3 regions of the Lentilactobacillus curieae genome follow, and region 1 is predicted to be linked to each of the others. Evidence: a T-box and tRNA genes for the amino acid it is inferred to sense, from the RefSeq annotation. Region 1 holds a T-box; the other regions hold tRNA genes.
What was found. A T-box is a leader RNA that pairs with one kind of tRNA and senses whether it is charged. The one in region 1 lies ahead of PL11_RS09980 (valine--tRNA ligase), so its partner is inferred to be a tRNA-Val.
Positions count from the first base shown of each region.

Region 2: it has a tRNA-Val gene. The T-box ahead of PL11_RS09980 (valine--tRNA ligase) is inferred to sense a tRNA for this amino acid. The anticodon was not compared.
Region 3: it has a tRNA-Val gene. The T-box ahead of PL11_RS09980 (valine--tRNA ligase) is inferred to sense a tRNA for this amino acid. The anticodon was not compared.

Region 1 is NZ_CP018906.1:2,053,421-2,055,659, forward strand. Features, by position in the region: gene PL11_RS09980 (valine--tRNA ligase) at 1-780, opposite strand, end outside; T-box leader at 823-1,029, opposite strand; gene tpx (thiol peroxidase) at 1,056-1,565, opposite strand; gene thiI (tRNA uracil 4-sulfurtransferase ThiI) at 1,636-2,239, opposite strand, start outside.
Region 2 is NZ_CP018906.1:169,358-171,596, forward strand. Features, by position in the region: tRNA gene PL11_RS00960 (tRNA-Ile) at 1-66, opposite strand, end outside; tRNA gene PL11_RS00965 (tRNA-Gly) at 81-151, opposite strand; tRNA gene PL11_RS00970 (tRNA-Phe) at 178-250, opposite strand; tRNA gene PL11_RS00975 (tRNA-Asp) at 257-331, opposite strand; tRNA gene PL11_RS00980 (tRNA-Met) at 336-409, opposite strand; tRNA gene PL11_RS00985 (tRNA-Ser) at 419-508, opposite strand; tRNA gene PL11_RS00990 (tRNA-Ile) at 552-625, opposite strand; tRNA gene PL11_RS00995 (tRNA-Met) at 636-709, opposite strand; tRNA gene PL11_RS01000 (tRNA-Pro) at 747-820, opposite strand; tRNA gene PL11_RS01005 (tRNA-Arg) at 827-900, opposite strand; tRNA gene PL11_RS01010 (tRNA-Leu) at 907-992, opposite strand; tRNA gene PL11_RS01015 (tRNA-Gly) at 1,000-1,071, opposite strand; tRNA gene PL11_RS01020 (tRNA-Thr) at 1,077-1,149, opposite strand; tRNA gene PL11_RS01025 (tRNA-Lys) at 1,190-1,262, opposite strand; tRNA gene PL11_RS01030 (tRNA-Val) at 1,267-1,339, opposite strand; rRNA gene rrf (5S ribosomal RNA) at 1,346-1,462, opposite strand; rRNA gene PL11_RS01040 (23S ribosomal RNA) at 1,539-2,239, opposite strand, start outside.
Region 3 is NZ_CP018906.1:59,026-61,264, reverse strand. Features, by position in the region: rRNA gene PL11_RS00390 (23S ribosomal RNA) at 1-426, shown strand, start outside; rRNA gene rrf (5S ribosomal RNA) at 503-619, shown strand; tRNA gene PL11_RS00380 (tRNA-Asn) at 626-698, shown strand; tRNA gene PL11_RS00375 (tRNA-Ser) at 713-804, shown strand; tRNA gene PL11_RS00370 (tRNA-Glu) at 821-892, shown strand; tRNA gene PL11_RS00365 (tRNA-Val) at 899-971, shown strand; tRNA gene PL11_RS00360 (tRNA-Asp) at 988-1,062, shown strand; tRNA gene PL11_RS00355 (tRNA-Phe) at 1,121-1,193, shown strand; tRNA gene PL11_RS00350 (tRNA-Tyr) at 1,199-1,284, shown strand; tRNA gene PL11_RS00345 (tRNA-Trp) at 1,286-1,356, shown strand; tRNA gene PL11_RS00340 (tRNA-His) at 1,371-1,443, shown strand; tRNA gene PL11_RS00335 (tRNA-Cys) at 1,520-1,590, shown strand; tRNA gene PL11_RS00330 (tRNA-Leu) at 1,630-1,713, shown strand; gene PL11_RS00325 (prolyl-tRNA synthetase associated domain-containing protein) at 1,819-2,239, shown strand, end outside.

The sequences.
Region 1 (2,239 bases):
TTCTCTGTTAATTAAAGGAACCAAGACTTTTTTGCCAACCAATTCCTTGTAACGTTCATCACTAGGGTTAACAGCAACCGCAGTATCACCCATCATTGTTTCCGGACGGGTAGTGACGATTTCGATGTAATCTTTACCGTTAAAAGTTGTTCCATCAGTGAATGGATATTTAACGTGATAAAAGGCTCCTTTATCATCCTTATGGATAACCTCAATGTCAGACAATGCAGTTCTAGCTTGGGGATCCCAGTTGATGATGTATTCTCCACGATAGATCAAACCCTTTTCGTAAAGCTTAACAAAGACTTTGCGAACAGCTTTTGATAGGCCTTCATCGAGGGTAAACCTCTCACGACTATAATCCAAAGAAAGACCTAGCTTGCCCCATTGTGTCTTGATAGTAGCAGCGAAGTCATCCTTCCACTCCCAAACCTTTTCCACGAACTTTTCTCGGCCTAGATCGTAACGGGAAATGCCTTGGTCACGTAACTTAGCTTCAACCTTGGCTTGAGTAGCAATTCCCGCATGATCCATTCCTGGAAGCCATAGGGTATCGAAGCCTTGCATCCGTTTTTGTCTAATAATCATATCTTGCAAAGTTGTATCCCAGGCATGGCCTAAGTGCAACTTTCCAGTAACGTTAGGTGGTGGCAAAACAATTGAATATGGTTTTGCTTTTTTATCTCCACTTGGTTTAAATACACCATCATCTAACCATTTATCATAACGGCCTTTTTCAACCTCTGTTGGGTTGTACTTGGTCGACATTTCTTTCGTCATCTAATCGCCTCTTTCTCAAAATAAAAAGCACCTCATCCTAATGATTAGGACGAGATGCTCGCGGTACCACCTAAATTGGGCTATTAACCCCACTTAATATCGAATAACGGTCGAACTTACCGATCCACCCTCAATTTCGAATGGATAGCTCACAAGCTACTTTCTCGCTGCTCTGATTAAACGTCTCTCAGCAAATGACGTTCTCTCTGAAAACCAGTCACAGGATACTCTCTTGTTCGTTGCTGATTATAGATTTAATAATAAGCGACAATTTGCTAATCGTCAATGCGATTTGCAATTTTATTCAATGCTTCTAATGCTTTTGCGTAATCAGGTTCATCAGTCAACTCGTCAACAATTTGTCTGTAAACGATGGTCCCCACCTTATCAACAATAAAGATGGTTCTAGCTAATGCACCAAAGTTAGGCAAGTAGACACCCATTGCATAACCTAAAGAAAGTTGCTCATCCGAAAGCATTTTGATGTTTTCAACGCCTTCTGCAGCACACCAATCTTTCTGTTGCTCAACGGTGTTGTTAGACACAGCTAAAAATTGGGCATCAGAATAGTGATCTGCTTCCTGATTGAACTTCCTGGTTTCAATTGAACAAACTGATGTATTAATGTCAGGAATCGTCGAAATTAACGTCACTTTCCCCAATAGATCAGCCGTCTTAACCTTGTTGCCCTCTGAATCCTCTAATTTAAACTTTGGTAACTTATCACCATTAACTGGTGGGTTGCCATAGAGTTGTTCTTCTTTACCCTGAATCGTTATTTGCATGTTCAAGCACTCCTTAGTATCAAAGGTTACATCTACTTTAAAATAGAATGAGTAAAACTACCAGTATATTTTACAGAAGTTCAGCAAAAATTTCTGCATTGGCGTTCATGTAATCTTCGCCTGGCTTGATATCAGTGATTGTCATCCCCGAAATTGCGCGCTCCATTAATCCGTCCACATCAATGTATTGTTCAAACTTTCTGGACTTTTCTAAGTCAGGACGAGTTTTTGGTGCTGGGGGAGTAAAGATTGTACAACAGTCTTCAAATGGTAACACTGACAAATCAAAGGTATCAATATCCTTGGAAATTTCGATAATGTCCGTTTTATCCATTGAGATTAATGGTCTCAATACCGGCATTGAGGTAACATCATTAATTGCCATCATGCTCTCAAGAGTTTGAGAAGCCACTTGACCTAGCGCTTCACCATTAAAAATTCCAGTACAGTGACGATTCTTAGTAATCTCAGCAGCAATTCTCATCATCATTCGCCGCTGAATCGTCATCAAATAGCCTTCCGGAACCTTTTCCTTAATAGTTTCCTGAACTTCTGTAAATGGCACGGCAATAAATTGAATCCCGCCAGAATATTTAGCCAATACAGAAGTTAACTGTTTTGCCTTGCCCAAAGCCTGTTCACTTGTATATGGAGGACTATAGAAATGAATCATG
Region 2 (2,239 bases), 210 kb from region 1:
AATGGACTCGAACCATCGACCTCACGCTTATCAGGCGTGCGCTCTAACCAGCTGAGCTATAGGCCCATTTTAACATAAAAAGCGGGTGACGAGAATCGAACTCGCGACAACAGCTTGGAAGGCTGTGGTTTTACCACTAAACTACACCCGCATAAATAAGATAATATTCAATTAAAGTGGCGCGGGACAGAATCGAACTGCCGACACATGGAGCTTCAATCCATTGCTCTACCGACTGAGCTACCGAGCCATAAACCGGTCCGTACGAGACTCGAACTCGTGATCTCCTGCGTGACAGGCAGGCGTCCTAAACCAACTAGACCAACGGACCAAAATTGCGGGAGCTGGATTTGAACCAACGACCTTCGGGTTATGAGCCCGACGAGCTACCAGACTGCTCCATCCCGCGATAATGTAAAGGAGGATGAGAGATTCGAACTCTCGCGTGGTTTGACCCACCTGACGGTTTTCAAGACCGTTCCCTTCAGCCAGACTTGGGTAATCCTCCAAAATTAACGCATATAACATTAACTCTAACAATGTTGAGTCAATGGACCTTGTAGGACTCGAACCTACGACCGGACGGTTATGAGCCGTCTGCTCTAACCAACTGAGCTAAAGGTCCAAGACCTATATCGCGGCAGGGGGGATCGAACCCTCGACCTCCCGGGTATGAACCGGACGCTCTAGCCAGCTGAGCTACACCGCGATCGATGATAGTGCAATATATAATATTTAGCTATCAATCGGGAAGACAGGATTCGAACCTGCGACCCCCTGGTCCCAAACCAGGTGCTCTACCAAGCTGAGCTACTTCCCGAAAATATGCACCCAGTAGGAGTCGAACCTACAACCTTCTGATTCGTAGTCAGACACTCTATCCAGTTGCGCTATGGGTGCATTTTATGCCGAGGACCGGGATCGAACCGGTACGGTCATCACTGACCGCAGGATTTTAAGTCCTGTGCGTCTGCCAATTCCGCCACCCCGGCATAATAAAGCGGAAGACGGGATTCGAACCCGCGACCCCCACCATGGCAAGGTGATGTTCTACCACTGAACTACTTCCGCAAAAATGCCGACTAGAAGATTCGAACTTCCGACCCCCTGTTTACAAGACAGGTGCTCTGCCAGCTGAGCTAAGTCGGCATATTTACAATATTATGCGCTAAGATATATTCAATTGTAATGAGCCGTGGCAGTCTCGAACTGCCGACCCTCTGATTAAAAGTCAGATGCTCTACCAACTGAGCTAACGGCTCAATATGGAGGATACAGGGATCGAACCTGTGACCTCCTGCTTGTAAGGCAGATGCTCTCCCAGCTGAGCTAATCCTCCATAATCGCGTGGCAACGTCCTACCCTTGCAGGGGGCGATCCCCCAACTACTATCGGCGTGCTGAAGCTTAACTTCTGTGTTCGGCATGGGAACAGGTGTATCCTTCAGGCTATCGCCACCACACTATTTACTTTAGAGAACTTTGTTCTCTCAAAACTAGCTAATATTAATTTTCTGCTGCCGATACTTACCATTTATTTTGGTTAAGTCCTCGACCGATTAGTATTGGTCCGCTCCGTACATCACTGCACTTCCACTTCCAACCTATCTACCTCATCATCTCTGAGGGATCTTACTTCCATATAGGAATGGGAAATCTCATCTTGAGGCGAGTTTCACACTTAGATGCTTTCAGCGTTTATCTCATCCATACATAGCTACCCAGCGATGCGCCTGGCGGCACAACTGGTACACCAGCGGTATGTCCATCCCGGTCCTCTCGTACTAAGGACAGCTCCTCTCAAATTTCCTACGCCCGCGACGGATAGGGACCGAACTGTCTCACGACGTTCTGAACCCAGCTCGCGTACCGCTTTAATGGGCGAACAGCCCAACCCTTGGGACCGACTACAGCCCCAGGATGCGATGAGCCGACATCGAGGTGCCAAACCTCCCCGTCGATGTGGACTCTTGGGGGAGATAAGCCTGTTATCCCCAGGGTAGCTTTTATCCGTTGAGCGATGGCCCTTCCATGCGGAACCACCGGATCACTAAGCCCGACTTTCGTCCCTGCTCGACCTGTCTGTCTCGCAGTCAAGCTCCCTTCTGCCTTTACACTCTATGAATGATTTCCAACCATTCTGAGGGAACCTTTGGGCGCCTCCGTTACTGTTTGGGAGGCGACCGCCCCAGTCAAACTGCCCACCTGACACTGTCTCCCGCCACGCTTAGTGGCGCGGG
Region 3 (2,239 bases), 100 kb from region 1:
CACATCGACGGGGAGGTTTGGCACCTCGATGTCGGCTCATCGCATCCTGGGGCTGTAGTCGGTCCCAAGGGTTGGGCTGTTCGCCCATTAAAGCGGTACGCGAGCTGGGTTCAGAACGTCGTGAGACAGTTCGGTCCCTATCCGTCGCGGGCGTAGGAAATTTGAGAGGAGCTGTCCTTAGTACGAGAGGACCGGGATGGACATACCGCTGGTGTACCAGTTGTGCCGCCAGGCGCATCGCTGGGTAGCTATGTATGGATGAGATAAACGCTGAAAGCATCTAAGTGTGAAACTCGCCTCAAGATGAGATTTCCCATTCCTATATGGAAGTAAGACCCCTCAGAGATGATGAGGTAGATAGGTTGGAAGTGGAAGTGCAGTGATGTACGGAGCGGACCAATACTAATCGGTCGAGGACTTAACCAAAATAAATGGTAAGTATCGGCAGCAGAAAATTAATATTAGCTAGTTTTGAGAGAACAAAGTTCTCTAAAGTAAATAGTGTGGTGGCGATAGCCTGAAGGATACACCTGTTCCCATGCCGAACACAGAAGTTAAGCTTCAGCACGCCGATAGTAGTTGGGGGATCGCCCCCTGCAAGGGTAGGACGTTGCCACGCGATTATTCCGGCATAGCTCAGTTGGTAGAGCACCTGACTGTTAATCAGGTTGTCGACGGTTCGAGCCCGCCTGCCGGAGTTATTATTAAAAATGGAGAGTTGTCCGAGCTGGCCGAAGGAGCATCATTGGAAATGATGTAAACGGGTAAACGCCTGTTTCAAGGGTTCGAATCCCTTACTCTCCGTTAATAATAAGAGAATGACCCGTTGGTCAAGTGGTTAAGACACCGCCCTTTCACGGCGGTAACATGGGTTCAAATCCCGTACGGGTCACTTTATGGAGGATTAGCTCAGCTGGGAGAGCATCTGCCTTACAAGCAGGAGGTCACAGGTTCGATCCCTGTATCCTCCATTTTCATAGCAGCACTGGTCCGTTGGTCTAGTTGGTTTAGGACGCCTGCCTGTCACGCAGGAGATCACGAGTTCGAGTCTCGTACGGACCGTTGTTATGTATTACAATTGAATACACAACATTATATAGCATTATATACTCTGGTATTTGGCTCGGTAGCTCAGTCGGTAGAGCAATGGATTGAAGCTCCATGTGTCGGCAGTTCGATTCTGTCCCGCGCCATTTATGGAGGGGTAGCGAAGTCTGGCTAAACGCGGCGGACTGTAAATCCGCTCCTTCGGGTTCGGTGGTTCGAATCCACTCCCCTCCACCATAGGGATATAGTTTAATGGTAGAACTACGGTCTCCAAAACCGTCGGTGTGGGTTCAACTCCTACTATCCCTGTTAATAATGTTATGGCGGTATTGGTGAAGTGGTTAACACATCGGTTTGTGGATCCGACACGCGTGGGTTCGATTCCCACATACCGCCCTTTGATTGGATGATATCCAAGTGGTAAGGCAATAGATTACTTTGAATCTCTTATTGAGGTTTCAGAGGTTGTTCTGGCGGTATAGCCAAGTGGTAAGGCAGAGGTCTGCAAAACCTTCATCGTCGGTTCGAATCCGATTACCGCCTTTTTCCAATCATGTTATTCTAATATTTATCAGTTATTTTGCCGGAGTGGCGGAACTGGCAGACGCGCTAGACTCAAAATCTAGTGTCCGCAAGGACGTGTGGGTTCGAACCCCACCTCCGGTATAAGAGAATTACACGAGTTTGCTAATGAAAGGAAGCATTGATTATTCAATGCTTCCTTTCTTTGTATATATTGAATTGGAGATAATCTTGATGGATAAGTAACAAATCTATTCGTTTCTTGACGAGCATGATGTCTGGTTTGAAGTCACTGAGCACCAAGCCGTGTATAACATGCAAGAAGTCAGTAAGGTTAATCTCCCGTATCCTAATGCAGATGCAAAAAACATTTTCGTTAGAGATGATAAGAACAGAAAGTATTATTTAATTACAGTAGACGGTTCCCATAGAGTGGACTTAAAGAAATTTAGCCAGGATCATGGAACCAGACACTTATCATTTGCGTCTGAGACTGTTTTAAAAGATAAGCTTGGTCTAAGTCCTGGTTCGGTAACGCCATTTGGCTTGCTTAACAACAAGGCACATGACGTGGACCTATACCTAGATAAGCAGTTCACTAAAGCCCCTGGGATTATTGGAGTCCATCCAAACGATAATACAGCCACTGTCTGGATGAAAACTAAGGATT